Regions from separate parts of the Neptunomonas concharum genome, predicted to be linked through region 2. Evidence: predicted binding sites of a transcription regulator. Region 2 holds the regulator's gene; each other region holds the start of a gene.
What was found. Region 2 encodes FliA, which starts transcription of late flagellar genes. Its sites were predicted from a motif close to CTAAAGTTNNNNNNNNNNCNGCCGATA; they were not measured.

Region 1 (10,484 bases), 1.7 Mb from region 2:
CAGTGCCACACACCATAACAGAAGCTGCGCTCCCTTAGGCGTTTGCTCTAAGACAGCTTCGCTCACACTCGACATAAAGACTAAATCATCTTTAGATGTTTTCTTATTCATTTGCTTCCCTTAACGCTGAATGTGGAGTCGACCTTGTTTAAGTGCATCCAGAACGACAGCTTTAGGCCCATCAGCAACAATCAAACCATTATCAACCACGATAATTCTATCAACCATTGATAGGAGAGACATTTTGTGAGTCACCAACACCAGCGTCTTGTCATGCGAATACTCCTGTAACCGCTGGCGTATAAAGTCTTCGGATGTGTTATCCATAGAATTTGTTGGCTCATCGAGAATCAATATATTGGGTTTATGAATCAAAGCTCTGGCAATAGCCACAGCTTGACGCTGACCACCAGACAAGGCTGATCCACGCTCACCTACCTCAAGATCGAACCCCATTGCATGGCGGTTGACAAACTGATCTACCCCGGCCAATGTCGCAGCTTCCAGCAAGGTAGCATCATTCACCTCAGGAGATCCCATCACAATGTTATCCCGCACACTGCCATCAAACAGAAGAATATCTTGAGGCACATATCCGATGTTTCGCCTCAAATCGACAGGGTCTATTTGATTAAGATCTATACCATCCAGCCGAATCGTACCCTGATCCGGTTTGTAAAGTCCCATCAATAGCTTCTCAATTGTTGACTTACCTGATCCAATTCGCCCAATCAGCGCCACTCGATCACCCGCCTTCAACTTGAAAGAAATTTTCTCTAATGAAACTTGCTCAGTGCCTGGGTATTTAAAATGGACATCTTTAAACTCCACCTGCCCCTTTAACTCCGGACGATGCACAAATTGTCTTCCTGCATCCCGCTCATCCGGCAGTGCCATGATTTGATTGAGTGTCTCTAACGCGGTGCGTGACTGATGATAACTGGTAACCAAAGATGCCACTTGCGCCATTGGTTGCAGAACGCGCCCAGACAACATAACGCAGGCAATTAAGGCCCCCATAGATAGCTCGCGCTCAGAAATAAGGTAAACACCGGCGATAATTAAACAGACAGAAGCCATCTGCGTAACAAAGCCTGCAAAATTCACAACAGAAGAGGATAGCATCTTTGCATGCAGGCCCCATTTAGCTATATACCCTACTGCTTGTTCCCAACGAAGCTGCAAAGAGGAAGCCGCCCGCTGCGTCTTCACTGTTTCCATCGCCGTCAGGGACTCAATCAACGTCGCATTTTTTTGCGCAGACGAAGCAAAGGTTTTTTCAACAGCAGCCTTAAGCTTACGGGTTACAATCAAGGAATAGATAAGAATAAGCGGTATACCTGCCAGCGGCACAAGTACTAAAGGCCCGCCGATCATCCCTATCACTAATAAAAAGATGATCGCAAAAGGGATATCAATCAATACTGTATTGGTTGTCGAGCTTAAAAAGGAGCGAATACTTTCAAACTCTCTAAGATTGTTTGCAAATACACCAACCGACTTAGGCATAGCACCGTACTGGAGCGCCATCACCTTTTCAAACAGCATGGAAGACAAGATAATGTCTGTTTTCTTACCTGCTATTTCAATGAAATAGGCCCTGAGCATCTTTAACCCAAAGTCAAACAGATAGACGACAAACACACCAATCGCTAGCACCCAGAGCGTTTCAATAGCACTGTTCGGTACTACCCGATCATAGACATTCATGACAAACAAAGGGTTTGCCAACACAAAGAGGTTTATCAGAAAAGAGGCCACTAATACATCACGATAGATTTTAGCTGATCGCCAAACGGTTCCCCAAAACCAATGCCCTTCCTGTTGGTCCAATATTCTCGACACGCGTTCAGTAAACCGATATTCCAAACGCACAAATAAAGCATAACCAGAATAACTATCTGCAAGCTGATCCAACGGCAAACGGTGAGCTCCACCACTTTCCGGCTGTAAAATCACTGCCTCCCTGCTCTCCATATCAATCTCTTGCAAAATGCAAGCTTGGTCATTTTCCAAAAGCAACACAGCAGGCAAGGTCAATGGGGATATAGTTTCCAGCTTTCGCTCCATCAGCTTCGCCGAAAAGCCCGCCCGTTTAGCTGCGCGAATAAACAGCGCAGGCGTTAATTTATGATCGACCAATGGTAAACCATCCCGCAGTACTTCGGCTGACATAGGATGATGGTTCTGTTGGGTCAAATAAACTAAGCAACTGAGTAAAGGATCTTGAATTTCTTCCATTTTCTTGACCAGCCTCTAAAAGGGACTCCATACTAGCATAAAATAAATTAACTATAAGACGAGTGCTTTATGTTATATGCCATTCGAAATGAACAAGGAAAAATCACCAGCTTATCGGAAACCTTTCAAGAGGGCGCCGAAGCGGTAGACTTATCACACCCGGATGTTCGCTCGTTCCTCTCTTTCAAAGATGATAGTTTTTCACCGGATACTTACCTAGATCAATCCGACATTGCCATCGCAAGGATTGTCGAAGACTTGATTGAACTCTTGGTCTCAAGAAATCTGATTATTTTTACCGACCTACCTGATGTCGCCCAACGTAAACTTCTTACTCGGAAACTTGCACGAAAACTGATTGCTGGCGAAGAGGAAGATGATACAGAACCATCGCTATCAGACAGCTCTTTCTTAGCGGACGACAGCACATTAATTTAAGCCTTATTCAAACCTGTAGTTCGATAAACCGCTTCATGATCTTTTGATAACGGGTCTGTTGCTTAACTGCCAGACCCCCGAAGTTTAAACCGTTTAAGTCTCTTAAGCAGAGATGCCACTGTGCTTCACTCAGCCCACTATCCTTTGTCGCCTTCATCTCAACTGCGACTTGAGCGGTATTTAGTACCAATGAAGGACAAGCCGCCCCCGACTCAATTGCACGCCTAAAGAGTGAGAATGATTTTGATAACATCTTTTTTCTATATAACTGCAGTCCTTGTATCATGAGCGCAACCCACTCACTGGCATCGGTGGACTGAATTAACGCATTCTTTATTTTCCTAACTTCTTCTGCCTGCCGTTTGCCCTCTGAAGCGTCCTGCATCCAATCAATCCAGCGCCACTGCTGATCAACCGACAGCTCCCTAAACTGGGTTAGCGCAAGATCCAGCTCACCTTCAGCCATCATGCTATTACCCAGCGCATCACGCAATTCAGCCAAGATGATATGAGAACGACACCTGACCGAGTGATCATCCATAGTATCTCGACTCACATCCTCCATCAGCCTGACGCACTCCATCTCCAGCTCGGCAACATTCATAGGTTTAATCGCATGTAATGCAATCATACTTCGCACCAGAGCAAAGTAATGATCAGGCTCTTGAAAAACGGAGTATCGAGAATATCGAACCGCTGCACGAAACGCATCCACAGCAAGCGTCCATTCTCCAGAAAAAGCAGCTAAGTTTCCGAGTTCAGATTGTAATTGAGGGACGGTGGGCTGCAGCATCACAGCCTTTCTCATCAGAAGAACCGCTTGCTGCAACTCTCCGATGACATACATACTTCTAGCCAGCCAAGAAAAAGCTTCAACAGATATGTGCTGTTGATCGACCACTTTTTGCAGGACCTCAATAGATGCAGAATAACGCCCGAGGTAATAGCAGGACATACCCTTTCCTACCAGAGACCACGTTTGCTTTTTGGTTTCTGATAATCGAGAAAAAAGAGCTTCAGCCTTCTCATACTCTTTCGATTCTAATAAGCAAATACCTTGTAATCGTTCTAGATAAACCTTCAAACCAGGATAAACACTGATCAATTTTTCACAGTAAAGTAAACCACGCTGCCAATCCCCCTTATCCATACAATCCTCAACACAAGCGACCGCTTTTTTCACGCGTATCAATTTCTCGAGTTGTGACTGTATCTTTGCCCGATCATAGGGGCGCACTATATAGGCATCAGGCGCACTTTCAAGTGATCCAACCAAGAGTGTAGAAGCATCAGGATCAATGATTAAGAGAAACAGAGTCTGAAAAAGATGCAGCTTTTCCGCAAAAGCTTCTTGAATAACCTGAAGGCCATTTTTTTCGTTCTTACCTAAATCATAAGCGATAAGCACGAGGTCATATTGTTGTTCGCGAAGATAACTCACCCCCATATTCGCTGAAGACGCAACATCAATATTTGTAAAAGCCAGACCCGTAACGATATCCCTGAGCCGTGACATCTCATCCAGCTTACAGTCTACGATCAGAACAGATTGTCCAAAACGGCTAGTCGTCATGCTCTCGCATCTTACCCATCAGAATCCAATATAAATCAGACTATTAGAAAAACATCTTAAATACAAAAAAACCCGCTAAGAAGCGGGTTTTTCTTACAGCGAAGTACGACGATTAAGACAGGTCACGCCCTTTTCCTGCGGCAATACGCATACGCAGTGCATTCAGTTTGATAAAACCTGCGGCGTCTTTTTGATCGTATGAACCTGCATCATCTTCAAAGGTCGCAATATTTTCATCAAATAAGGTGTCTTTTGAGCGACGCCCAACAACAATCACATTACCTTTATACAATTTCAAGCGAACATCACCGTTAACATAGCGCTGGGATTCATCAATCATTTTTTGTAGCATCTTACGCTCTTCAGACCACCAGAAGCCGTTATAGATAACTTTCGCGTAACGTGGCATTAATTCATCTTTCAAATGAGCTGCTTCACGATCAAGCGTAATTGATTCAATAGCACGGTGTGCACGCAGCATGATGGTTCCGCCTGGTGTTTCATAACAACCACGAGACTTCATACCAACAAAGCGGTTTTCCACAATATCTAAACGGCCAATGCCATTTTCACCACCGACCTTGTTTAGGTACTCCAGCACGGTAGCAGGAGACATCGCTTGGCCATTGATCGCAACAATGTCACCCTTTTCATAGGTCAGCTCAATGTAAGTCGCTTCATCAGGCGCCTCTTCAGGCGATACAGACCAACGCCACATATCCGCTTCCGCTTCGGCCCACGGATCTTCTAGGATGTCACCCTCATAGGAGATATGCAGTAAATTAGCATCCATTGAGTAAGGTGATTTCTTTTTAGCATTGGAGAAGTCCACAGGAATATTGTGCTCTTCACAATACTTCATGAGGGTTTCACGTGAAGTCAAATTCCACTCACGCCATGGAGCAATCACATGAACACCTGGCTTCAGTGCATATGCACCCAACTCGAAGCGTACTTGGTCGTTACCTTTACCTGTAGCACCATGGGAAATTGCATCAGCACCGGTTTCATTCGCGATTTCGATCAAGCGCTTGGCGATTAGAGGGCGCGCAATGGAGGTACCCAGCAGGTACTCACCTTCATAAATCGTATTGGCGCGGAACATTGGGAAAACAAAGTCACGCACGAACTCTTCGCGCAAATCTTCGATGTAAATCTCTTTGACACCTAATGCCTGCGCCTTAGCACGAGCAGGCTCCACTTCTTCACCCTGACCTAAATCAGCGGTAAATGTTACGACTTCACAGTTATAGGTTTCCTGAAGCCAGCGGACAATAACTGATGTATCCAGTCCACCAGAATAAGCCAGTACTACCTTTTTAATTTCGGACATCTGTCAGCTCCACAGAAAGCGCGGCTGGCACATGAATTAAAGTACAGCCACACAGAATACGTTTTTGAGAGCGCGAATTATATCAGTTAATCCGGCTAAGAAATACCGCCATCAGTCGCGACTCAATCGAATCGTAACACGTCTGTTTCTAGCACGATTAGCAGCGCTGTTATTTGCAACCACAGGATAGCGTTCTCCATGATAGCGAGTGGTTATGGCTTTTTCATCAATTCCTTGGGCTATCAGAAAACGGGTCACCTCTTCAGCACGCTGCTTGGAGAGATCACGATTTAACAAACGTCGTCCCGCATTATCAGAATGACCATCGACATAAACAGACTTCACCTGAGGATCAGTTTTCATGTAGAGCGCGATAAGCTCAAGCCGCTCTTTTGTGGAGTCCGATAGCCGCCACTGGGCAGGTGGAAATAGAACCGCCGTTCTCGCGACCTGTCGATAGTTGACCGGCAACAACTCCTCTACGCAGGCCATAAACTCATCATACGAGCGCTGAAAGTTTGCAGCTGATAATGCGACTCGTACTGTTTCTGCAGAACCTAACCACTGGGTAATCGTAAAAGTGGGCGACATCCCGCGATATAGAGAGACGAGCATTTCACCAGTTTCATCAGCAGCAACAGCGATCTGTTTATCATTGGGTTTTAGCGCTATATTGCCTATTACCTTGGGTGCTGTACCTGGCTGCCATGGTGAAGCCTCCGCAACCAGCCTGACGTTACCCGACAAACCATTACTCTGGGTCGGTTTTAGGTGGAAAACCGCTCGTTCTCCAGCTTCATGAAAGAAACTCGCCACACCAAAGGATGGAATCTCCTGCTGCAACCGACAACTAAAACGGGAGGCTTCTACCGCCCATTTTGACTGATCGATGTCCGCTACAAAGGTAACAGCACCAACACCTTGCGCCAGTAGAGAAAGCAAGAGGACACAAAGACTGCGTTTAAAAATAATCAAACCTAGCATTCCCACAATAAAAAGATACGCATTCAATTATCGGCTCATGAATAAAAATTTTAACCAAAAGCGTTCTGCTTGGTCTATCTAGCTACAGGCTGTTAGAATGCAGCCAAACACCAGCGCAAAAACTGCAGCGCTAGAATAAAAACCCACTTCAGCGTTATATAGATTAACTATACAAGTGGACAAAGATTAAGGATACCTTTTGAGTAATAACACCATTGCCCAACTTATGGCCGAACGTTTTCGAGGTTATCTGCCTGTTGTTATCGATGTTGAAACCGCTGGGTTTAATGCTCGTACGGATGCGCTACTCGAGATAGCTGCTGTTACTTTAACAATGGATGAGCAAGGTTATCTCATCCCAGACCAGAGCGTTATGGCCGAAGTGGAGCCCTTTGAAGGCGCTAATTTAGAGCGTTCTGCACTTGAATTTACCGGCATTGATCCTTTTGACCCCAACCGAGAGTCGATTCCCGAAAGTGAAGCCCTCGAAAAAATTTTCAAGCCTATACGCAAAGCAGTGAAAGCACATGGATGTAAACGCGCAATCTTAGTGGGTCACAATGCATCTTTTGATCATGGTTTCGTTAACGCAGCAGCCAACCGTGTCGATATCAAAAGAAACCCTTTCCACCCCTTCTCCTCCTTCGATACAGCAACACTAGCCGGACTTGCTTATGGACAAACAGTGTTAGCAAAAGCATGCGATGTGGCAGGCATTCCCTTCGATGGAAAAAAAGCCCATTCAGCTCTATATGATACCGAGAAAACAGCAGACCTCTTCTGCAGTATTGTTAACCGCTGGAAAGATCTAGGCGGATGGGAAATGGTTCTATCCCTGCAAGATCACGACTAATCCTACAAGCGAAGTGGGTTTGCACCCACTTTACGCTATCCCTAGCACTACTTGCTAAGCTTAAAAACCACTCGGCGATTCATTTGACGCCCTTCCTCGGTCTCATTGCTAGCAATAGGCTGTGACTCGCCCATACCAACGGACTGCATGCGAGAGGAATCAACACCACCCATCATCAAGTACGCCCTTACCGAATCGGCTCTCTGTTGCGATAGCTTACGGTTATAAGAGTCAGATGCGATAGAATCAGTATGCCCTTCAATAACAAATGCATCATCGACTGTCTTCAATACTTTAATCGCTTCATCAAGCACAGACTTAGCCTCTGCCGTCAACTCGCTTGACTTGTAGACGAAATTCACGCCGTTTAATGAAATTGACTCGACCACGGGACACCCTTCACCATCAACCACCGCCCCTATGGGTGTTGACGGACACATATCCGCAGTATTCATAACACCATCTTGATCATCATCAGCATCACAAACACTCTCAAACGGAGTAATGACTCCTTCAGAGGATACAGAATACTGGCTATTCTGCCATTCCAGACTCGGCTTCTGAGCACACCCGGAAAGCACCAATGCAGCCACTGAACATCCAACCAACCCCAAACGTTTCATTTACCCAGATCTCCAAAAATAGTTTATAGCTGTTCGCATCGAAAAGCGCTTAACGAAACATCGCTAATTTATTATCAACAGTTACTCTACAATACAATAGCAACGCTGAACAAAAAAAAACCGCATCCAAGATGCGGTTTTTCTAAGTAGCGATAAAGGTTTACAGCTTGTCAGACTCTTCTGACAGGTACTTAGCAACACCTTCTGCTGTTGCGTTCATGCCTTTGTCACCTTTATTCCAGCCAGCTGGGCATACTTCACCGTGCTCTTCGTGGAACTGCAGAGCGTCAAAAAGACGAATCAGCTCATCCATGTTACGACCCAGTGGCAGGTCGTTAACGATTTGAGAACGTACATTACCTTCTTTATCAATAAGGAACGCACCACGGAAAGCAACACCCGCATCATGCTCAACATCATACGCCTGGCAAATTTCGTGCTTCACATCAGCAACCAGCGTATATTTCACAGGACCGATACCACCGGCGTTTACGGGTGTGTTACGCCAAGCATTGTGTGTAAATTGAGAGTCGATAGACACACCGATCACCTCAACACCACGCTCAGTGAAAGCGTCCATACGGTGATCCAATGCAATCAACTCAGATGGGCAAACAAAGGTAAAGTCCAGCGGATAGAAGAATACCAGACCATACTTTCCTTTGATCGCTTCACTCAGATTAAATGCATCAACAATCTCACCGTTACCCAGTACTGCCGCTGCTGTAAAATCAGGAGCCTGTTTACCTACTAATACACCCATTGTTATCTCCGATATCTTCCGGTTATCACATTAAAATAACTGTGGTGAAAACTACCCCAGCTAAAGTTCATTATTCGCTATCTGTATTACCATCTGCCGCAGCCGCTGCTTTTATCAGCGGCTTTAGCTCACCACTGGCCGACATTTCGCATACGATATCGCAACCGCCCACTAACTCGCCATTAACCCATAACTGAGGGAACGTCGGCCAATTAGCATATTTAGGTAACTCCGCACGAATATCCTGATTTTCCAGAATATTTACGAAAGCAAACCGCTCGCCACATGCCATTAGCGCTTCTACCGTACGCGCTGAAAAGCCACACTGTGGAAAACGTGGTGTGCCTTTCATATACAGCAGGATAGAGTTATTTTCGATCTGTTCTTTAATTGTATCTACTACACTCATCTTCTGACCCTTTTAACGTCATGCAACTCACAAGATAAACTTTCAGAAAATGCTACCACATACCCAACTAAAATACTCGGACATAATGACAAAAATATTGCTAATGACTAGGAGCATTTTCTTCATCTGAGACTATTTATGGTGTTTACCTTCATCAGTTTCAAGGTAATCATCATGCAAAGTTGCCAAAAAAGGCTAGTATCAATAGAATGTCGATCTTTAAACGGCAGCCAAGGCTGCCTTTTTGCGTTGTAGGGAGAAATAAAATGGCACCACAGCCCTTAATGAACACCTATAATCGCCTCTCTGTCAGTTTTGAGCGAGGAGAGGGCGTCTGGCTGTATGACACCGATGGTAACAAGTATTTGGACGCGCTTTCTGGGATTGCGGTATGCGGTTTAGGCCACTCTCACCCTGCTGTGACTCGTGCAATTACTGAGCAAGCAAATAAATTAATCCACACCTCGAATTTATACACCATTCCCCTTCAGGAACAACTTGGGGAAACGTTAGTCAGCATTTCAGGTATGGATAGTGTTTTCTTCTGCAACTCGGGTGCAGAAGCTAATGAAGCAGCCATCAAAATTGCTCGCAAGTTTGGCCACAGTAAAGGGATCGAAAAACCCTCTATCGTAGTGATGGAAGGTGCTTTTCATGGGCGCACCATGGCAACATTAAGCGCGACCGGCAACCGTGCAGCCCAAGCAGGGTTTGAGCCTTTGGTCGGTGGCTTTGTTCGGGCACCTTATAATGACGCCGACGCTATTCGGTCCATTGCGGCAAACAACAAGGAAGTGGTTGCTATACTTGTCGAACCCATCCAAGGCGAGAGCGGCATCCAGATACCTAGTGATGAATACCTCAGCGAGCTGCGCCAAGTCTGTGATGAGAACGATTGGTTACTCATGTTAGATGAGGTACAAACCGGCAATGGCAGAACAGGACGGTACTTCGCTTACCAACACACCTGCATCGTACCTGATGTTGTGACTACAGCCAAAGGCTTAGGTAACGGCTTCCCCATTGGAGCTTGCCTTGCAAAAGGGCGTGCCGCTACAACACTAGGACAAGGAAATCACGGTTCAACCTTTGGCGGAACCCCTCTCGCATGTGCTGTTGGCCTGGCGGTGACTGAAACCATCATGCAGAACGATTTATGCGGCCACGCAGAAATGATCGGTAGACGCCTGCTGGATGGCTTCGAAGCACAACTAGGTGGAATGGAATACGTAAAAGAGATTCGTGGCAAAGGGCTCATGATTGCGAT
Region 2 (10,484 bases):
TCTATGAGAGAACGGAGCAATCGGGCATAAGCATGAACGCCCCGGCTGCCAGCATCTAACGCAGAAGGCACTACCCCTTTCATACTGGCATTTCTGAATTTTGTATCTACGGGTATGACCGCACTAGCCAATTCATCAGGATAAAGCTTGTGTAATTCTCGTAGGCAGCTCACGGATGCTTGTGTTCGTCGATCATAAAAAGTTGGAATAATGGTGTATGAGAGCTTTTTCTTGCGGGCTCGATTAATCATACTGATCGTTCTTATCATACGTTCGAGGCCTTTCAGCGCCAAAAACTCAGTCTGTGCAGGTACGATCAGATGATGGCAAGCAGCAAGCGCATTAACCATTAGCACACCCAATACAGGGGGGCTATCGATCAAGACGTAATCATAACGGTCTTTTAGGTGGCGCAAAGCTCTGGCTACTTGGAGCCCCATACCCTCATGCTCCACTGCTCGTCGCTCTAACGTTGCCAATGCTGTAGATGCTGGCAGAAGTTGAATCCGTTCTACATTCGTAGAGCAAAGCAAAGAGTTCACTTGGTTTTCAGTAACATCACCTGCCGTCTGAAAGAGGTCGTAAACACTATGGTCAAGCTCATCAGGCTCATAACTGAAATAGCTAGTCAACGAACCATGAGGGTCCAGATCAATCAGTAAAACCTTGTACCCAACTTCAGCCAAAAGTCCGGCTAAAGTCACAACGGTTGTGGTTTTACCAACACCACCTTTTTGGTTTGCTATCGCCCATATTTGCATACTTTGCTCATCCGACAACGCTGACAGCCCTGATAGATACTGTTGTTTTTATTGTAGTTTAGCCGATATAACAAGATGGCCACTAAATTTTCCCGTTATTTTTCAATAAGGGGCCAATATCATTCAGGTGTAAAATATCATCAGCTAATCCGGCTTTCACTACTGCTTGCGGCATACCATATATTGTGCAACTCTCTTCGTTTTGAGCCCACATAACCGCACCACTTTTCTTTAATAACTTAGCACCGTCCGCGCCGTCCGCGCCCATACCGGTTAAAATAATACCCAGCACTTTGTTACCAAAAGCTTTTGCAACGGAGGCATAGGTAATATCCACACTGGGCCTGTAGGTAACTCGCTCGTCACCCGGCAATATTTTTACTCGATCAGGTGAGCGGCTCTCAATGATTAATTGATGTCCACCCGGTGCTAACAAGGCTCGACCTGGTAATAATTTATCGCCATCTTCGGCTTCTTTCACTGAGATTTTGCATTGCTGGTCCAGCCTCGCCGCAAAAACCGACGTAAAGGCCTTCGGCATATGCTGTATGAGCAAAATTGGATAAGGAAAAGAAGCCGGAAGCTCCATTAATATTTTCTGAAGTGCCGCAGGCCCTCCTGTCGAAGAACCTATTACAACCAAACGACAATGTGCAGGAAAGTGGGCTTGTCTTGCATTCCTCAGGGAAGACGACAAGCCTGGATCTGTCCGTTGTGACCGGCTTGTTAAGGAGTTCTGATTAGATCTAGAAGGGCTAGAGGGCTCAGCACCGCCTTTATCCGAACTAAACGTATGAACAGTAGATGACTGACCTGACTTCAGAGGTCGAGGCGCAAAAGCCGTGCTTCGGATAAACCGTTTATTACGGCCCAAAGCAACTACGCGCTCCACAAAAATGTTATGCAAGCTATCTGATTTATCAATCCAAGCTCGAATATCTTTTGTTAAATAGTCAGCCGCACCAGCTTCTAAAGCCTGTAATGTAACTTGCGCACCTTCATGGGTTAGGGATGACAACATGAGCACATTGGTTGGTGAATCCCGCATGATAAGCTTTACGGCCTCAATACCATTGAGCTGCGGCATCTCCACATCCATGGTTATGATATCAGGCTTTAACTTTCTAGCCTGTTCAACAGCTTCGCGGCCATTGGAGGCAACACCGATTACTTCTAAACGACTGTCCGAGGATAAAATATCGGTGATTCTTTGGCGAAAAAAGCCGGAGTCATCAACAATTAATACTTTTACCGGCATAAATTCACTCTTCCAACTTAACCATTAAGAAGCATATTGCTTCAATAGATTTGGGATATCGATGATTAACGCTATACGCCCATCTCCTGTGATGGTTGCGCCCGATAAACCAGGCGTGCCATGCAAAATAGACCCCAACGGTTTGATAACAACCTCCTCTTGACCAACGAGTTGATCAACCACAAAGCCAACACGGAGCGTACCAACAGTCACAATCACTACGTGCCCCTGTTCAGGCAGTTCAGCCTGCTCCTGTCCTTCAACCAACCACCGTTTCATATGGAAAAGAGGCAACGCTTGATCACGCACAATAATGACCTGCTGACCATCAACAATATTGGTTTTTGTCAGGTCCAGATTAAATATTTCATTAACATTAACCAGCGGTAATGCAAACGCTTGGTTCTCCAAAATGACCATCAAGGTTGGCATGATAGCGAGCGTCAAAGGTACCTGTATAGCAATCCTAGTCCCCTGCCCCATGACCGAATCTATACTTAACGTACCATTGAGTTGGGTAATTTTAGTCTTAACGACATCCATACCCACACCACGACCTGATACATCAGAGACTTCGGTTTTTGTCGAGAAACCAGCTTGGAAGATCAAGTTAAAGCACTCTTGCTCAGACAGCCTATTCGCTGCCTCTTGATCCAACATACCTCGATTGACAGCTAACTTGCGCAGCTTCTCTGGATCCATACCTGCGCCATCATCTTGAATTATCAAGAGAATATGATCACCTTCCTGCTCTGCAGAGAGCAGCACATGTCCTTCTCTCGGTTTCCCTAAACCTTCACGTACTTCGGGTGATTCGATACCATGATCTACCGAATTACGCACTAAGTGGATAAGCGGGTCGGCTAGCGCCTCAACCAAATTTTTATCTAGGTCAGTTTCTTCTCCACGCAACTCTAAACGTATCTCTTTTTTCAAGCTTCGAGACAGATCACGAATAAGCCTTGGAAAACGACCAAATACCTTTTTGACCGGTTGCATACGCGTTTTCATAACCGACATTTGCAAATCAGCCGTTACCATATCAAGCGTACCCAGAGCTTTAGCCATCTCTTCATCTTCACGGGTAGCGCCCAAACGCACTAAGCGATTACGAACCAACACCAGCTCTCCGACCATATTCATGATCTTATCAAGTAACCGAGTATCAACACGCACATTACTCTCTGGGGCAGCCGCTTTGGCGGGAGCTGCCTTGGTAGCAGAGACAGAGGCTTTAGCAACTGGTTTAGGCTCCTCTTCCGCAGGCATTACTGGTTCAGGAATAGCCTGAGCAACAGAAGCATCAACTGCAGAGAAAGCACCTTGCCCTTGCGACTGTAGCTCATCTAGAAGATTCTCAAACTCCTCTTCCGTTATAAGTTCATCACTAGAACTCGAGGCTGCAGCAGGCTCTTTTACATCTGTTTTGCTAATACCAGGGGCGCCATGCTCCCCATGCAGATCATTTAGCAGAGCTTCAAACTCATCTTCTGTGATTAAGTCATCACCAGAAGAAGCACTATCGGGAGAGGCGACATCATTCAGCAAAAGGTCAAATTCATCACTAGCCGATACACCCGGTGAAGGCGCCACCGGAGCAGCCACACTGGGTTCTACAATAGCAGGCTTTGTTACAGGAGCACTCATTTCCGATACAGAAGGCGGAGCCTCGGGGACTTGTCCGCTCGCGTATACTTCTAGCTTCTGCAGTAACTCGGGATCTGCGGGTTCAGGTTCTTCTCCAGCCCTAACATTGCCAAACATAATGTTTACAGCATCCAGAGACTGAAGAACAACATCCATGAGTTCAGAATTAACCTTAATCTCCCCATTACGGAGTAAATCAAAAAGATTTTCCGCTTTATGGCAGCACTCAACCATTGCCTCTAGCTGCAAGAAACCGGCACCACCTTTAACGGTGTGAAAACCTCGGAAGATTGCATTAAGAAGATCTTTATCATCTGGACTTTTCTCAAGGTCAACCAACTGCTCAGACAGCAGTTCGAGAATTTCTCCAGCCTCGACTAAAAAGTCTTCGAGGATTTCGTTGTCAACATCCAAACTCATAGGAAGCTCCTACTCAAAAACCTAGGCTTGATAGCAGATCGTCAACATCATCTTGATTACAGGCCACATTGGGGTTATCTTTCCCACCAATTTGCGGTCCCTCTGCTTCAATCGGATCTTTCTTGTTTTTCTTTCCATCACTTTTATCTAGTGACGGTCCGGCATCCAGCCCACTGATCCTTTCCACTTTAGCTGCCATATCCATTAGTTGAACTAAACTGGATTCAACTTGAGTCACGAGTGTGATAACTCTTCGGATTAGCTGCCCAGTAATATCTTGGTAGCTCTGTGCAACTAATATCTCCGTCAGCTCAGACCGCATATCAGCAACTGTTTTCTCAGACTCTTCCTTAAGCTGACACGTTCTATCATAAACCCCTCTTAGTCCTTCAAATTCAGCTTCCAGCTGGCCGACTAGAGAGAGTAAATCTTTAAAGCGCTCACTCTGTTCGTCCATTTTATCGACTAAGGCTAGAGATTTATCGACCCTATCCATGGTTTCATGAGAGGTTTTTTCTGTTACTTCAATTACATACGCCAACCTCTCGGAAGCATCAGCCATGCCTTGAATAGCTTCTTCATTCGGGTCATTCTTAATCGCGACATCCGAAGAAAAAGACTTTATGGCTTCATGCAACCCCCGCGTCAAATAACCGACTTCATTGTAGAAAGCACGGTGTTTAACCTGTTGCAAGTCGCTGATGATATTAAGACCTGCGGCAACATCACCGGTATCTAACACAGAAACCAGCTCACGGGCTTTATCCTGCAAGAGCACTTCAAGGCCATCTAAACCAAGCGAGAAATCTATTTCAGACATAATCTTTATTCCCTAACTTCTCAGGCTTGAATGCGCTCAAATATTTTATCGATCTTCTCTTTTAAAACTGCAGCGGTAAAAGGCTTAACAACATAGCCGTTCACCCCAGCTTGAGCCGCAGCTATAATCTGCTCTCGCTTTGCTTCAGCCGTTACCATTAAGATCGGTATACCTGACAAATTAGGATCCGCACGCACAGTTTTAACCAAGTCGATCCCAGTCATCTCAGGCATATTCCAATCGGTAACAAGAAACTGGATACCCCCTTGCTTAAGAATAGGTAAAGCGGTTTTACCATCATCCGCCTCAACTACATTATTAAAACCAAGGTCACGGAGTAAGTTTTTAATTATTCGTCTCATCGTAGAGAAGTCATCTACTACAAGAATCTTGATGTCTTTTTTCAAGACAAAATCCCCCAATTCAGACACACAAGTAAGGCGAACCTGATTGCTTTATTTCCGCCTGACTTAAAATCTAGACTAATTTTCAGAAAAATGGGGACTTAGAGAAAAATTTATTGCCAATCTCTAAGCCGTCCGCGTAAACGGTGGGCTGCTTGACTGTGAATTTGGCTCACTCTGGACTCACTTACACCAAGAATTTCACCTATCTCTTTAAGGTTTAATTCTTCGTCGTAGTAAAGCGCCAAAACCAACTTCTCTCTTTCAGGAAGGGTATCAATAGCACTTGCCAATGCTCCGGCAAAGGCCGTTGATTCTGTTAAATTTACAGGGCCCGGATCATCAGCAGATAGCTGCTCACCAACGGTTTCTCCTTCCGTACTTGTCAGCTCTTCAAAGCTAAATAATCGACTCTCTAAGGAGTCTTTTAGTAAGCTATGATAGTCAGCCACACTGATATCCATTTCGGCAGCGATTTCACTATCTGAAGCATCACGACCTAATTCAGCCTCTAATTTATGGATAGCTTCAGATATTCGGCGCCCATTTCTGTGAACGGAGCGAGGCGTCCAATCACCACGGCGCACTTCATCGATGATTGACCCTCGAATACGAATACCCGCATAGGTTTCAAAGCTAGCCCCTTTACTCGCGTCGTATTTCTTGGCTGCTTCTAGAAGCCCAATCATACCCGCCTGAATCAGATCATCCAGAACCACACTCGCTGGTAACCGTCCCATCAAATGATAGGCTATACGCTTAACTAACGGCGCGTATTGTTCTATTAAATTATGGCTTGAAACTTTATCTTGCGGGTTGTACATGAAGCCCCTTCCGAGCCGAAATTAAACACCTTGAACCAGACGTTCAACAAAAAACTCTAAATGCCCTCGCGGTACATCCTGAACTGGCCAACTATCCACTTTAGTTGCCAATTGCCGATAGGCAAGCGCAGCTTTAGTTTTAGAAAATGCTTTCAGAACAGGAATTTGGCGCTGAACTGATTTTCTAACGTTTTCATCATAAGGTATTGAGCCTACGTATTGAAGCGTTACTTCAAGGAAGCGATCGGTTACCGTAACCAGCTTATTAAACATGTTACGACCTTCAGCGTCTGTCGCAACCATATTTGCCAATACGCGAAACCGTGTCGTTCTATAGTCACGATTTAGGAGTTTAATAAGTGCGTAAGCATCCGTAATTGAGGTAGGCTCATCACAGACTACTACCAAAACTTCCTGCGCAGCCCTCACAAAACTCACCACTGAGTCAGAAATACCCGCTGCCGTATCAATCACTAATACATCAATACTGTCTGCGACTTCATTGAATGCATAAATCAGCTCAGCGTGCTCATGAGCGCTTAGCGAAGTCATCTCCTGCGTACCTGAACAGGCAGGAACGATACGTACATTTTCATTTACGTCTAGCATGACATCAGACAAGCTGCACTCACCTGACAGAACATCGCTTATGTTCTTTTTTGCCCTTAGACCTAACAGCACATCCACATTCGCAAGCCCAAGATCAGCATCCATCAGAACGGTTCGCCTGCCCATTTCACCCAGAGCCAACGAGAGATTAACCGAAACGTTGGTTTTGCCTACGCCCCCCTTACCACCGGTGACCGCTATGACTTTAACTGCATGATTACTTTTCATCTATTATTTCTGAACTAACCAGCCGAGGAAAGTGCAGACCCCCCCTCTGCTGAGAGAGCTCTTTGCCGCTCTCTTTCTAGTGCCTTTTGTGCCGTTACAACGGCGCGGCTGACCAGATCATTTCTCTGCGCAACCTCAATATCATCAGGTACCCGCTGACCGTCAGTGATATAACTGATAGATAAACCTTTTTCTATCGCCAACGTTAATGCTTCCCCTAAACTGCCAGATTCATCAAGCTTACTGAGTACACATCCGTTCAATCCGATACTTTGGTAATTAGCATACGCATCTTCCAGCACTTGCCGCTGGCTGGAGCAAGAAAGCACCAGTAGTTTTTTTAGGCGAACTGAAACACTACTTAGCATCGTTTTTTGCGCTTCACTTGGACCTTCATGCTGACTCATACCTGCTGTATCTATCAAGACAAGTCGCTTACCTCTTAAGGATAGCAACACCTCTTCTAAGGAGTTGTTTTCATCAACGACTCTTACAGGCACATCCAATATCCGTCCAAATGTTCTTAACTGCTCATGAGCCGCTATGCGATAGGAGTCGGTTGTTACCATAGCCAACCCAGCACTACCGTGCTGCAATACATATCGAGCTGCTAGTTTTCCTATCGTCGTTGTTTTACCGACGCCAGTAGGCCCAACAAAAGCGATCATTCCGCCTCGATCGATAAAGTCTTCACCCATTACCGGAATAGCGTCAGTCAATTTTGATAACGTAATACGCCAAGCTTTAGCAACATCCAAGTCAGATTCCAAACCTTTAGTTAGGTGATTGGATATAGCGTCACTAAGACCTATTCGCTCAAATCGGCGACTGAGCTTACTAACAACAGAGTTCCCGCCCTCGGCAGGCTTCCTCACCTCTTCAACCCAAACTTTTCGCGAGGAATGACTTATCTGCTGTTCAAGCAGTGACTTAAGCTGCTGTATCTCTTGCTGCATTCCCTCAATGACTTGCTCTGAATGCTGGGCAGGGGGCGCGAAAGAAGGCGCAGGCGCTTCTAGCGGCTCATCAAACAAGGATAGTTTTTCCTCATCTTTAGCTCTCTGGCGCGCCTTTAAAGACTCAAGTATGGTCTGCAGATCATCGTCATCAGACTCCTCTACCTGTAAATTCTTTTGGCCATCACTGTGATAGGACTGAGACGGGTGAGAGGCTCGCTCTCTCGCTTCAGCGATATGCAAACGTGTTCTTTGCAATTCAGCATCCAGTTCTGAGCGCTGCCGACTTCCGGTTAGCACTTGAACCTGCTCATCCTTGCGTTTTTTTCTCTCATATTCACGCTTAAATTCGGCTTGAGCCGCTTCAAACTCATGCTCATGGGCAGCAACTACCTCTACGCCACCTGCGACCCGGTGATTAGATACAATCACCGCATCAGGCCCAATTTCCTCTCTTGCCCGACGCATAGCCTGACGCATGTCTGGTGCAAATATGCGTTTAACTTTCATAGACCGGTCATCCATAAATTCGCTACAACGTTAGTCATTTCAACCATGTTGGCCACCCACTGTTGCAACGATAGTAATGCGTTTATTTTCTGGCACTTCTTGATAAGAAAGCACATGGATAAGTTGCTCGCCATAGCGAACAAATTTCGCCATTAGCGGCCTAACCGGCGCAGCTACTAACAGAATAGCAGGCTGCCCCATCATTTCCTGCTTTTGAGCCGCTTCGATTAATGACCCTTGCAACCTCTCCGCCATTCCTGGCTCTAGAACCATTCCGGATTCTCCAGCTTGCTGACTCTGCTGTACAGATCCCAATAGCAACTGTTCCAATTGTGGATCTATGGTGATCACGGGAATTTCAGGGTCCGGGCCATTAAGCGTTTGTACGATTAAACGACTAATGGCAACACGCACGGCGGCGGTCAACGCCACAGGGTCCTGCGTCCGTACCACCGCTTCCGATAGAGCCTCAGCTATACTGCGGAAATCTTTCAAAGGCACCTGTTCCATCAACAAGTTCTGTAGTACCTTCAATAAACTGCTGATCGAAAGCTTCGCAGGCACCAACTCCTCTACCAACTTAGGTGAGCTTTTCGCTAACATATCCAACAACTGCTGCACCTCTTCATGCCCCAATAATTCATGAGCATGACTCTGGAGCACTTGATTTAAGTGCGTAGCTACCACGGTACTTGCATCCACAACAGTGTAGCCTAACGTTTGCGCATGTTCTCGCTGCCCCGGTTCAATCCAAATAGCATCCAATCCAAATGCCGGATCCTTAACCTCGACCCCTTTTAATGCGCCAAATACCTGCCCCGGATTAATTGCCAGATCTCGATCTGGATAGATCTCTGCCTCTCCGACAACAACACCCATTAGTGTCATTCGGTATGCACCTGGCATCAAGTCCAGATTATCGCGAATATGCACAGAGGGAACCAAGAAGCCCAGATCTTGAGATAACTTCTTCCTGACACCTTTAATTCGACTTAACAACTGTCCGCCCTGAAGTTTATCCACCATTGGAATCAGTCGATACCCGACCTCAAGACCGATCATATCCACCGGCATTACATCAGCCCAATCAAGGTCTTTCTGCTCAGATTCTTGCTCTGTTTCTACTGACTCTGCCGTCTGTCGTTGCAGTTCAGCTTCTGCTTTTACCTCTTCACGCTTCGCGTGCATCCACCAAGCACCAAAACCTGCCATAGCTGCCAACGATAAAAAGGCCACGTGCGGCATACCTGGCACAGAACCCATAATCGCAAGAATAACAGCCGCGACGGTTAACGCTTTAGACGACCCAAACAACTGATCTACGATCTGACGCCCCATATCCTGAGAGGAGTTCTGTCGTGTCACCATAATGGCAGCCGCTGTAGAGAGCAGCAAAGAAGGGATTTGAGCAACCAGACCATCACCAATGGTTAGAAGTGAATAGTATTCAGCGGCCACCTCAAACGACAAATCGTGCTGAATCATTCCGATCATTAAGCCACCAAGGATATTGATTACCAAAATCAAAATACCCGCAACAGCGTCACCACGAACAAACTTGGAAGCACCATCCATCGCACCATAAAAATCAGCTTCTTGTGTCACATCTTGACGTCGAGCTTTCGCTTCCTCTTGAGTGATTAAACCCGCATTTAGGTCAGCATCTACAGCCATCTGCTTACCTGGCATCGCATCCAGCGTAAAACGCGCACTCACTTCTGAGATTCGGCCTGCCCCTTTGGTCACCACGACAAAGTTAATAATAACAAGGATTAAAAACACCACGATACCGACGACGTAGTTACCACCAATCACCACAGAGCCAAATGCCTCGATCACCTTACCTGCAGCATCTCCACCTTCATGCCCATACAAGAGCACGACACGCGTAGAAGCCACATTCAAGGCAAGCCTCATTAACGTTGCTACTAATAAGATCGTTGGAAAAACAGCAAAATCTAATGGCCTGAGAGCGTAAACACCTACAAGGAGTACTACGATAGAGAGTGCTATGTTAAACGTGAAGAGCACGTCTAGAAGGAATGCA
Region 3 (10,484 bases), 1.2 Mb from region 2:
AACTTAGCGGCTATGTATGGCGAAGATCGTTACCGCACCTCGCCTCTGATACGCCGAAAAGTCGCTGGAGGTATGTAATGAGTCTATCTTCAGAGCAGATGGCCAATGCTTGTAGCCAAGCAATGCACGCCAATGACAAAGCCGCGCAAATGCTGGATATGTCGATTGTCGAAGTTCGTCCAGGTTATGCTCACTTAGAAATGACCGTACGCAAAGATATGCTTAACGGTCATGATATCTGTCATGGTGGCATGATCTTTACGTTAGCCGATACAGCCTTTGCTCACTCGTGTAACACGTATAACAAAGTTACCGTGGCTAGCGGCTGTACGATTGACTTTGCAGCACCCGCTTTCGAGGGTGATCGCTTACGCGCTATCGCCGAGGAGCGTCACCGTAAAGGCCGTACTGGTGTCTACGACATCACGGTTTATAACCAGAATAATGAAGCTCTCGCTTTCTTCCGCGGCAAGTCACACCAAATCAATGGTGTTCTAGTCGATGAGAACGGCGAATCTGCAAAATCAGGAGAATAGTTTATGAAAGATGCTTTTATTTGCGATGCTGTCCGTACCCCGTTTGGTCGTTATGGCGGTAGTTTATCTCCTGTACGCGCTGATGATCTGGGAGCGGTTCCCCTCAAAGCATTGATGGAGCGTAATCCCGACGTGGATTGGGCATCTGTTGAAGACATCATTTACGGCAATGCTAACCAGGCAGGCGAAGATAACCGTAACGTCGCACGCATGTCTGCTCTATTAGCTGGTTTACCTGTCTCGGTGCCGGGCACCACCATTAACCGCCTGTGTGGTTCAGGTATGGACGCCATTGGCATGGCAGCGCGCGCGATTAAATCGGGAGAGACCGACCTGATGATAGCTGGCGGTTGTGAGTCAATGTCCCGTGCGCCTTTTGTCATGGGCAAAGCAGAATCTGCCTTCAGCCGTAACCCTAATGGCCTTTATGACACAACCATCGGCTGGCGTTTCATCAACAAGAAGATGAAAGAGCAGTATGGCGTAGACTCTATGCCAGAAACCGCTGAAAACGTTGCCGAAGATTTTAATATCTCACGGGAAGATCAAGATCTTTTCGCTTTCCGCAGCCAGCAGAAAACCGCTGCAGCCATGGAAAAAGGTCTCTTTAAAGAAGAGATCGTCCCTGTCGTTATCCCACAACGCAAAGGCGACCCCATCGTTGTTGATACCGATGAACACCCACGTGCATCCACAACATTAGAAGACCTAGCAAAACTGAAAGCACCGTTTCGTGCTGGCGGTTCCGTCACTGCGGGCAATGCATCTGGCGTTAACGATGGCGCTTGCGCCTTGTTGATCGCTTCTGCAGAAGCCGCTAAAGCTAATGGTTTGACACCTAAGGCTCGTATTGTGGCGATGGCAACGGCGGGCCTTGAACCTCGCATTATGGGCTTTGGCCCTGCCCCTGCTGCACGAAAAGTGCTTGAAAAAGCAGGCCTTACCTTAGATCAGATGGATGTTATTGAACTCAATGAAGCGTTCGCCTCTCAAGGTTTGGCGGTTATGCGTGACTTAGGTTTACCCGATGATGCACCGCAGGTGAATCCGAACGGCGGTGCTATTTCTCTAGGTCATCCACTGGGGGCCAGTGGTGCGCGCTTGGTAACAACGGCGATGTATCAGTTACACCGTACTGGCGGACGCTACGCGCTCTGCACCATGTGTATTGGTGTTGGCCAAGGTATCGCTCTGATCATTGAGCGAGTGTAGCCCAATATAAGCACGAGGGGGGTGGTATTGAGCATCGCTCTACCCTCCCATTTGGCAGATGAATGAATAGGATAATAAAAATGTACAATGAAAGAACATTAAGCGGCGGATTAGACGATATCGAAACAGCAAGCATTGATGAGCTACGCGCATTACAGCTAAAACGTATGCGCTGGAGTATTGCCCATTGCTATAATAACGTGCCTGCTTATCGCGCTATGTGCCAAGAAAAAGGTGTTCATCCCTTTGATCTTAAAAAGCTGGAAGACCTAAAACACTTCCCGTTCACAACGAAAGATTATCTACGCCTGAACTACCCTTTCGGTACTTTTGCTGTGCCTAACCGCGATGTAGTTCGTATCCACGCATCCAGCGGAACAACCGGTAAACCAACGGTTGTAGGCTACACGCAAAACGATATCGACACGTGGGCCAATGTCGTAGCCCGCTCTATTCGTGCCGCTGGCGGCCACTCTGGCGATAAAGTTCATATCTCTTATGGCTATGGTTTGTTTACCGGTGGTATGGGGGCACATTACGGTGCTGAGCGCTTGGGCTGTACCGTTATCCCGATGTCTGGCGGCCAGACTGAGAAGCAGGTTCAGCTTTTGCAGGACTTCGACCCTGATATCATCATGGTGACACCTTCTTACATGCTGAACCTGATCGATGAAATGGAACGCCAAAATGTTGACCCACAGAAGCTTGCTCTGCGTTTAGGTATTTTTGGTGCAGAACCGTGGACGGACGAAATGCGCAAGAACATCGAAGGCCGCCTAGGTATTGATGCTCTCGACATTTATGGCCTATCTGAAGTTATGGGGCCAGGTGTCGCTCAGGAGTGTTTAGAAACCAAAGATGGCCCAACCATTTGGGAAGATCATTTCTACCCAGAGATCATTGATCCAAATACCGGTGAAGTACTACCGGATGGCGAGTATGGCGAACTGGTGTTCACTTCACTGACGAAAGAGGCACTGCCAATTATTCGTTACCGCACGCGCGATCTAACCCGTTTGTTACCTGGCACCGCACGACCTATGCGCCGTATCGACAAGATTACGGGCCGCTCCGACGATATGATGATCATTCGTGGTGTCAACGTGTTCCCGACACAGATCGAAGAACAAATTTTGAAGGTTGCTCAGCTAGCGCCTCATTACGAAATCTATGTAACTAAGGATGGAAACCTAGATAACGTAGAGGTTAAAGTCGAATTAACAACAGAAGGTCGTGATGCTGATCGTCCTGCTACAGCAAAAGAGCTTCAGCATCATATTAAAGGGGTTGTCGGCATTAGCACGCGTGTTTCTGTACAAGACCCAGGATCAATCCCACGCTCCGAAGGTAAGGCGAAGCGTGTTTTTGATCAGCGTCCTCGCTAAATATTAAGTTTTACCCCAAGGGCCGCATGTTGCGGCCTTTTTTATTGTTCAGACCTCGGCTTTCATTGCAGATCACGGCACTTATACGTATATTTAAAAAACATTTTTAAAAGTACTTTCTATGCAACTTAGTCGATTTACAGATTACACCCTACGAGTCCTATTTTTTGTCGCCAGTAACAATGACCGACTCACAACACTCTCTGAAATAGCGCAGTTTTACGATATCTCTATTGAGCATTTAAGAAAGGTGGTTCATGCCTTATCTAAATCGGGCTATCTGAAAACATTTAGGGGCAAAAACGGTGGTATCCAACTCGCAAAACCGCCTCTGGAGATTAATGTTGGCGAAGTAGTGGCACTATCCGAAGGGGCAACCCCACTCGTCGATTGTTTATCCCAGAATTGTCGATTAATGGCATGCTGCTCTCTTCAATCTGTTTTTCACGAGGCACAAATGGCTTTCTTTGATAGCTTACGCCAGTATTCCCTTGCTCAAATGCTAGATAACCCGCAATTGTCCTCCCAGCTAATCGCCAAAACATAACCATCTATTAGGGATGACAACGTTTTTGGAGTAGCGCCATGTGATGCATTTCTAACCAGTTAAAAAGCTCCCGCTCTTCAAAGCGCACATGGGCCTTTAACCTACTGGCAAAAAGTATAATGTCATCCCTGTTTTCAGATAGCAGCAGCTTTCGGAGTACATCATGGTCTTCAAAAAAGCGCTCCGCGATCACACCTTTCAATACACTTCCGAACCACTGTTCCTCCTCTTTAAAGTGCAAGTCCAGCTCTTTTGCCAAGCCATCCCTCACACTCAACCAATATGCCTCCAACTCTCTATTTTTTTCTAAGCCAAGCTTTAGGAGTTTATGACTGATGACCAACGCCTGATGATGCTCCTTACTAAGCGGTGTTAATTCATGACTTCTTTTCATTTTTTGTGCCTGAATGTTGAACAGATATCCAGCTCTCCTCACGATGTGAATCAGCAATCGCACTTTTGTAACCATCGGCTCTATGGACTCTATTCACTGCTGTGGCTGTCACATCCATCCAATTTTTGTGAAGCTCATCTAGGGCTCGTTTTTTTGCGTTCATCTTTATTTACCTGGACTATTAAAATGTATTTGCATTACATGTTATTTAATTTAATAATATATTTCAAATACATCTTAAGGATTAATTAATGGTTATTTGGAGTACTACCGAGATCTGGGTCTTTTCCGCGCTCTTGTTAATGATCGCTTTCAAACTTTGGAGTGTCTGGCATGTTTCGCTTAAAGCAAAAGCAGACAGAACCGGAAAGCTGATTTTTCTAGGATTAATTAGTGGTTTAACACTGTTTGGTTTGTTTGCTAAAAGCTATATCAGCATGATGATGGGATAGAAAGGGCTTTTGGACATCTCCATAGGCCCTTAACACTTAACGATTTATTCCGTCACTTCTAGTTTTTTAGGTGAAACTAATACACCGTTATTATCAGCATAAACGTATTCACCTGGACGGAACGTGACGCCACCAAAGGTAACCTCAACATTTAGGTCGCCTAAACCACGTTTATCGGTTTTCATTGGGTGAGTACCTAGTGCCTGAACACCAAGGTCCAATCCCCCTATCGCGTTTACATCACGAATACAGCCATAAATGATAATCCCTTCCCAACCATTTTTTTCTGCTTTCTCAGCAAGCATATCCCCCAACATGGCACGACGCATAGAACCACCGCCGTCGACCACTAGCACCTTACCTTCACCGGGTAACGCCACTTGCTCACGCACGAGTGAATTGTCTTCGAAGGCTTTGAGGGTGACAATTTCACCACCAAACGTCTCTCGCCCACCAAAGTTTCCGAACATCGGCTCTACAACTTGGACAAGTTCAGGGAATTGATCACACAATTCAGGGAGTAAATCTTCCACTTTTTTCTCCTAAAAAATAAAAAAATAGCTGCAATTTCTGAAACCTATTCTATTATTGTTTTAGTTAATTGCACTAGCACAATGGGTGGATATATAAACGTTGTTCGTTAACTTCTCCTAGTACGACGTTACCCTCTCAAAATAAAGGAAATTCAAAACGTGACATTTCGAGTTCGTAGTATTCTGTCTCTAATGGCGCTCTCTCTCCCGTTAACCCCCACGAGTGCTTTTGGGTTGACGCTTGATGAGCTCAAAGTGATGAGCCTGGATGAGCTAGCCAGTGTTAAAGTTTCTATCGCATCCAAAACACCTCAAAAAGTCTCTGAAAGCCCTGCCGCTGTTTATCTGGTAACTCAAGAAGATATTCGTCGCAGCGGTGCCACAACGATACCAGAGCTACTCCGCTCAGTACCTGGCATGAATGTAGCCAGCATAACGGGGAGCACCACGGCAGTCAGTGCCCGAGGCTTTCATGATATCTTTTCTAATAAGTTTTTGGTCATGATGGATGGCCGCTCACTCTACACACCGCTATTTTCTGGTATGTACTGGGACGCCCATGATATAGATTTAAGAGATATTGAGCGCATTGAGATCATTCGCGGCCCAAGCGCTGCGGTATGGGGCGCAAACGCAATGAACGGCGTTATCAATATAATCACACGTTCCTCATTTGATACGGACGGAAATCGTCTTTCTGTTACTGCGGGTAATACTGAAAGCATTGCCAGTTTTAGTAAAACGTCTATTTTATCCGACGATACCTCTTTGCGCCTTTGGGGTAAGTTCAGGGATCATGAAGCCCAGAAGAAGTCTAATGGTGAAGATGCCCATGATGAGTGGCACCAAGCTCGCATCGGTTTTAAAACAGACAGCTACCTAAATGACACTGATACGTTATCGGTTGATGGTGGTGCCTATCAAGGACAATCCGATCACAACTTAGTCTTGATTTCAAATCTTGTGGAGAATGATGACACGCAAGAATTATCAGGTGCGCACCTTAATACACGTTGGCAGAGACAGTTAGATAACCAGTCTTTTAGCGCACAATTTTATGTTGATCATATGATCAGAAATGATCTACGTATAAACCAGCGCGTTAATACATTAGATGCGAGCGTGCAGCATACCATTCAGCACAGTGAGCAAGGCAGCTTCACTTGGGGCCTAAACCATCGTTATGTAAGTGATGCAACATCTACTCCCCCAGTCCCTATTCCAGTACCAGCATCATTTGGGTTTAACCCACAATCTGCTAGTTATAAATCTACCGGCATCTCTTTCCAGGAAGAGTATTGGGTTAACGATCAATTCAAGCTGCTTGCTGGTGTTCGTTTCGACAATCATGATTTTATCGGCTGGGAAGCGCAGCCGACATTAAGAGCGCTTTGGAAAGTATCACCTGAAGCTGAGCTTTGGGCTGCCGTTTCCCGTGCCGTTCGTACACCGTCACGTTACGAAAGCCATCTTCAGGTAAGTACGCCGGTTGTAAGTTTAGTGTCTAACCAACAGCTACTTGCTGAAAGCCTTACCAGCACAGAGCTAGGTATCAGACTACGCCCAAGAAGTGACTTCTCCTTTAACGGAACACTCTTCTACAACCGCTATAAAGACCTTGCCAGCCTAAATGAAGTGGGTCGTGTGGAGCCAATATTCCTTCCTGATGGCATGGGTGGGTTTATACCCAGCAAATACATAGCCTACACGTTAGGAAACAGCATAGAAGCGCAAAGCTATGGTACCGAAATAGATGCAAGATGGAATGTCTCTGATGACTGGCGCTTAAAGCTGTCTTACAGCTGGATGAAAGTTCAATCTGATGATATTACGTCAACTCAAGAGTCGGCTATCGCGTTTAACAACCTGCCAAAACAACAGTTGTACTTAAATTCAGCTTGGGACTTGAGAGACAATCTAGAGTTAGATGCAACGCTTTACTACGTAGACGAACTCAAAGAATCTAGTGTCGATGCTTACACGCGATTCGATCTGCGCCTAGGTTGGATGCCTTACCCCAATCTGGAGCTAAGCTTGATGGGTAAAAACCTATTTGATACCCAACACGCAGAATACGTGCCTTCGCCTACTAACTATGCCGGTGGAGTCTCCTCAAGTGAAGTTCCCCGTTCTGTTACGGCGCAGGCTATTTGGAAGTTCTAATACTGATCTAAAGCTGAGTCACCTCGACTCAGCTTTTCTTTTAACGTGAAACTTTTTCACGTAGCGAAATTCCTCCTCAAGTTGGACTAGGCTTAGTCGATAAAAGTACTACGACTGACGTTAATAACCGGAGGCCCAACATGATTGGCACTCTGTATTCCAATACCAGTTACACCCAAACCTTACAATCTAGCTTTCAGGATGCAACGGCTAAAGGAAAAAGCCCAGAAGCTGCCAGCAATGATACCGTTTTAAATCGGCTGGCAAGCAATATCCCAGGCATGAGCACGGATGACCTTAAGTCACTGAAAGAAGATGATTTTACACCTGAAAAAGTTGCAAACCGTATTGGCGACTTTGTTGCTCAGGGTTTAGAAGCAGCACGGCGTAACGGCCGCTCTGAAGAAGATATTCAAAAGATGTATAACGCTGCGGTGGCCGGTGTACAAAAAGGGTTTGAAGAAGCCCGCGAGATTTTGGATGGCTTAGGCGCACTCTCTGGCAGTATCGCTAAGAATGTCGATTTAACCGAAGAGAAAACGATGGATGCCCTTAATGCTATCAATCCATCTCAAGTGGCAGAATCCACTAACGCTCGTGTATCGAGACTTATGGCCGCCGAACGCTACCAGGAAGCCGAAACGCTGTCGTTAAAAGTAAAAACGCAGGATGGCGATGAGGTTACCATCAATTTTGCTCGCAGTAGCCAATATGAAGGCTCATTTGGCATCGAAAAGGACAGTAATGGCATAAATGCTGCCGAGTTCAATATCAGCCGTAGCGAAAGCAGTAGTTATCGTTTCAGCGTAGAGGGCAATTTAGATAACGATGAGATCGATGCCTTACAAAATCTGATCAAAGATGTGAACGAAATCGCTAACGAGTTTTTTGATGGCGACGTGCAAAAAGCGTTTGATCTTGCCAGCGAATACCGTATGGATAAGACCGAATTATCCTCTATGAATTTGCAGTTGACGCAATCAGAGCAGTACACATCCGTAGCGAAATACCGAGGTGTAGAAGAGATGGACTCCCCTGCTATTGCACCGGGTAAGCGTTTGGGCCATATGATGCATAATATGCAAGAAGCCGCTGGTAACCCGAAGCTTGGCTTTATGAAAGATGCTGCCAGTTTCAGCCGCGAGCTACTTGCAACATTAGTGACTCAGGACATACGTTATCGTAATAGCGATGAGCCTGAAAAAGAGAAGCTAAATGCCAACTTGGATAGCATGAATAATTTGCTATCTAGCCAAGCAACTGCGTTTGTACAAGAGGACTTGTAATTCATCTCACAGTCCTCCCTTTCGTTGGGCTCCTTAAGGAGCCCTTTTTTATGGATGTTAATTAGCGGTTTGCTCGAATTAAATCAAGCAGCGCCTGAGCTGGGTGTGGTAGCTGTTTTTCATCCAAACGCTTTACCTGGCTACGGCAGGAGTAGCCCGTTGCCACTAATTGACCTTTGTTTTCAGGATTGTTTACAACAGGCCTCCAACTGAGTTCATAGATCTTTTTAGAGGTAGCTAGATTCTCTGATTCATGACCATAAGTCCCGGACATGCCACAACACCCTGTTGCTATTATCTCTAGCCGTTGTCCTAATGCTTTAAAAATCTCCTGCCACTGTTTAAGTGATGGTGCTGCTGATGTTTTCTCCGTACAGTGCGCCATTAATTTATACGTGTGTGCCGGCAGTGCTTCAGGGTTAAGATTGATTAGGTCCAGATTTTTAGCTAACCACTCCTGCACCAATAGTACTTCATTGACAGGCACCCCCACTTTTTCATACTCCTGACGGTAGGTCAGTGTCATGGAAGGATCCACACCGACCAACGCAACACCCGATGTACTCAATGCTTTGAGCATAGCGGCATTCTTGGTGGCGGCTTTCTCAAATGCCTTCATGAAGCCATGAACATGTAGCGGCTTACCATTGGGCAGGTACGGCGCAACAAGCACATGAAAACCCAATGCTTGCAGCAGCTCAGCTAAATCGAGTACCAGTTGCGTTTCAAAGAAAGAGGTAAACGCATCCTGAACGATGACGACACTTCGCTCTTTTTGCTCCGGGGATAACTGGTGTATCACATCAACTGACGCAAAGGGTATATTGCGCTCTTTCATCCCTTGAACTAGGGTATGTTTACATATGGATGGACTATCCACCATACCGGCATATTGGCGAAACATGCGTTTGAGCAACCGATTTTGCATCATCCAGTTATAAGGGGCCGGAAAGCGGGCCAGATAGGGGATCATATACTCCAAACCACCCACCATATAATCTTTTGCAGGGCGCAGATAGCGACTGTAGTAAACTTCCAAGAACCGCGATCTAAAGTCAGGCACATTGACTTTGATAGGGCACTGCCCCACACAGGATTTACACGCCAGACAACCCATCATCGCCTCATGCACTTCATGAGAGTAGTCGTACTCACCCTTCTTTTTACTGAATGTATTACGAATACGAGCCGGTAGCGAGGTTAGGAACCCCTGCTGTTTTACCGAACGACTCACCTCTTCAAGATTAACTCCCTGTACCGACATTAAACGCAGCCATTCACGAATCAGAGAGGCACGTCCTTTAGGGGAATGTATACGCTCTCGCGTACCCTTCCAGGATGGGCACATCGCATCGTTGGGATCATAGTTATAACAAGCACCATTACCATTACAGAACATAGCTGAATCATACTGAGCACGAGTATTGGCAGGGATCTGACGATCCTGCTGCCCACGGGTAGGCACTTCATCTATTTTAAGCAGTTCAGCCTCGTCGATCAGAGGGGTCGCTATTTTCCCAGGGTTTAGTTGGTTATTCGGGTCGAAAATGCCTTTAATACGTTGCAGCTCAGGATAAAGCTCACCAAAAAAAGCAGGCGCATATTCAGAACGGACCCCCTTACCATGCTCTCCCCAGAGCAAACCGTGATACTTCTGGGTCAAAGCAACCACTTGGTCAGTCACCTCACGGATCATCTTCTCTTGATGTTCATCCTTCATATCAATAGCAGGACGTACATGTAGCACGCCTGCATCTACGTGACCGAACATACCGTAAGCCAGCCCCTTTGCATCCAATACCGCTCTAAACTCCATAATAAAGTCGGCTAAGTTTTCTGGCGGTACTGCGGTATCTTCAACAAAGGGAATCGGGCGCTCCTCACCCTTAGCATTACCCAGTAGCCCTACTGCCTTTTTGCGCATAGCCCAGACTTTATTGATCTCAGCTGCGCCATATACAACAGAATAACCAAAG

Region 1: F0U83_RS11900 (flagellar protein MotY) is a predicted target of FliA. The motif match lies at 6,598-6,624, and genes of this name have one in related genera.
Region 3: F0U83_RS08875 (DUF5610 domain-containing protein) is a predicted target of FliA. The motif match lies at 7,298-7,324, and genes of this name have one in related genera.

The regions. Positions count from the first base shown of each region.
Region 1 covers NZ_CP043869.1:2,522,573-2,533,056, forward strand. Annotated here, with positions in the region: gene F0U83_RS11875 (HlyD family type I secretion periplasmic adaptor subunit) at 1-111, opposite strand, end outside; gene F0U83_RS11880 (type I secretion system permease/ATPase) at 121-2,241, opposite strand; gene F0U83_RS11885 (hypothetical protein) at 2,311-2,679, shown strand; gene F0U83_RS11890 (hypothetical protein) at 2,687-4,252, opposite strand; gene F0U83_RS11895 (argininosuccinate synthase) at 4,365-5,585, opposite strand; gene F0U83_RS11900 (flagellar protein MotY) at 5,697-6,596, opposite strand; gene rnt (ribonuclease T) at 6,796-7,422, shown strand; gene F0U83_RS11910 (OmpA family protein) at 7,470-8,045, opposite strand; gene F0U83_RS11915 (peroxiredoxin) at 8,206-8,808, opposite strand; gene grxD (Grx4 family monothiol glutaredoxin) at 8,879-9,217, opposite strand; gene F0U83_RS11925 (aspartate aminotransferase family protein) at 9,484-10,484, shown strand, end outside.
Region 2 covers NZ_CP043869.1:699,380-709,863, reverse strand. Annotated here, with positions in the region: gene F0U83_RS03365 (ParA family protein) at 1-761, opposite strand, end outside; gene F0U83_RS03360 (protein-glutamate methylesterase/protein-glutamine glutaminase) at 844-2,019, opposite strand; gene F0U83_RS03355 (chemotaxis protein CheA) at 2,044-4,086, opposite strand; gene F0U83_RS03350 (protein phosphatase CheZ) at 4,100-4,906, opposite strand; gene cheY (chemotaxis response regulator CheY) at 4,927-5,313, opposite strand; gene F0U83_RS03340 (RNA polymerase sigma factor FliA) at 5,424-6,134, opposite strand; gene F0U83_RS03335 (MinD/ParA family protein) at 6,156-6,971, opposite strand; gene flhF (flagellar biosynthesis GTPase FlhF) at 6,986-8,437, opposite strand; gene flhA (flagellar biosynthesis protein FlhA) at 8,477-10,484, opposite strand, start outside.
Region 3 covers NZ_CP043869.1:1,890,707-1,901,190, forward strand. Annotated here, with positions in the region: gene paaH (3-hydroxyacyl-CoA dehydrogenase PaaH) at 1-78, shown strand, start outside; gene paaI (hydroxyphenylacetyl-CoA thioesterase PaaI) at 78-536, shown strand; gene pcaF (3-oxoadipyl-CoA thiolase) at 540-1,748, shown strand; gene paaK (phenylacetate--CoA ligase PaaK) at 1,829-3,133, shown strand; gene F0U83_RS08845 (RrF2 family transcriptional regulator) at 3,255-3,680, shown strand; gene F0U83_RS08850 (hypothetical protein) at 3,688-4,074, opposite strand; gene F0U83_RS08855 (hypothetical protein) at 4,058-4,237, opposite strand; gene F0U83_RS08860 (hypothetical protein) at 4,326-4,526, shown strand; gene rraA (ribonuclease E activity regulator RraA) at 4,571-5,059, opposite strand; gene F0U83_RS08870 (TonB-dependent receptor plug domain-containing protein) at 5,219-7,222, shown strand; gene F0U83_RS08875 (DUF5610 domain-containing protein) at 7,363-8,508, shown strand; gene ydiJ (D-2-hydroxyglutarate dehydrogenase YdiJ) at 8,570-10,484, opposite strand, start outside.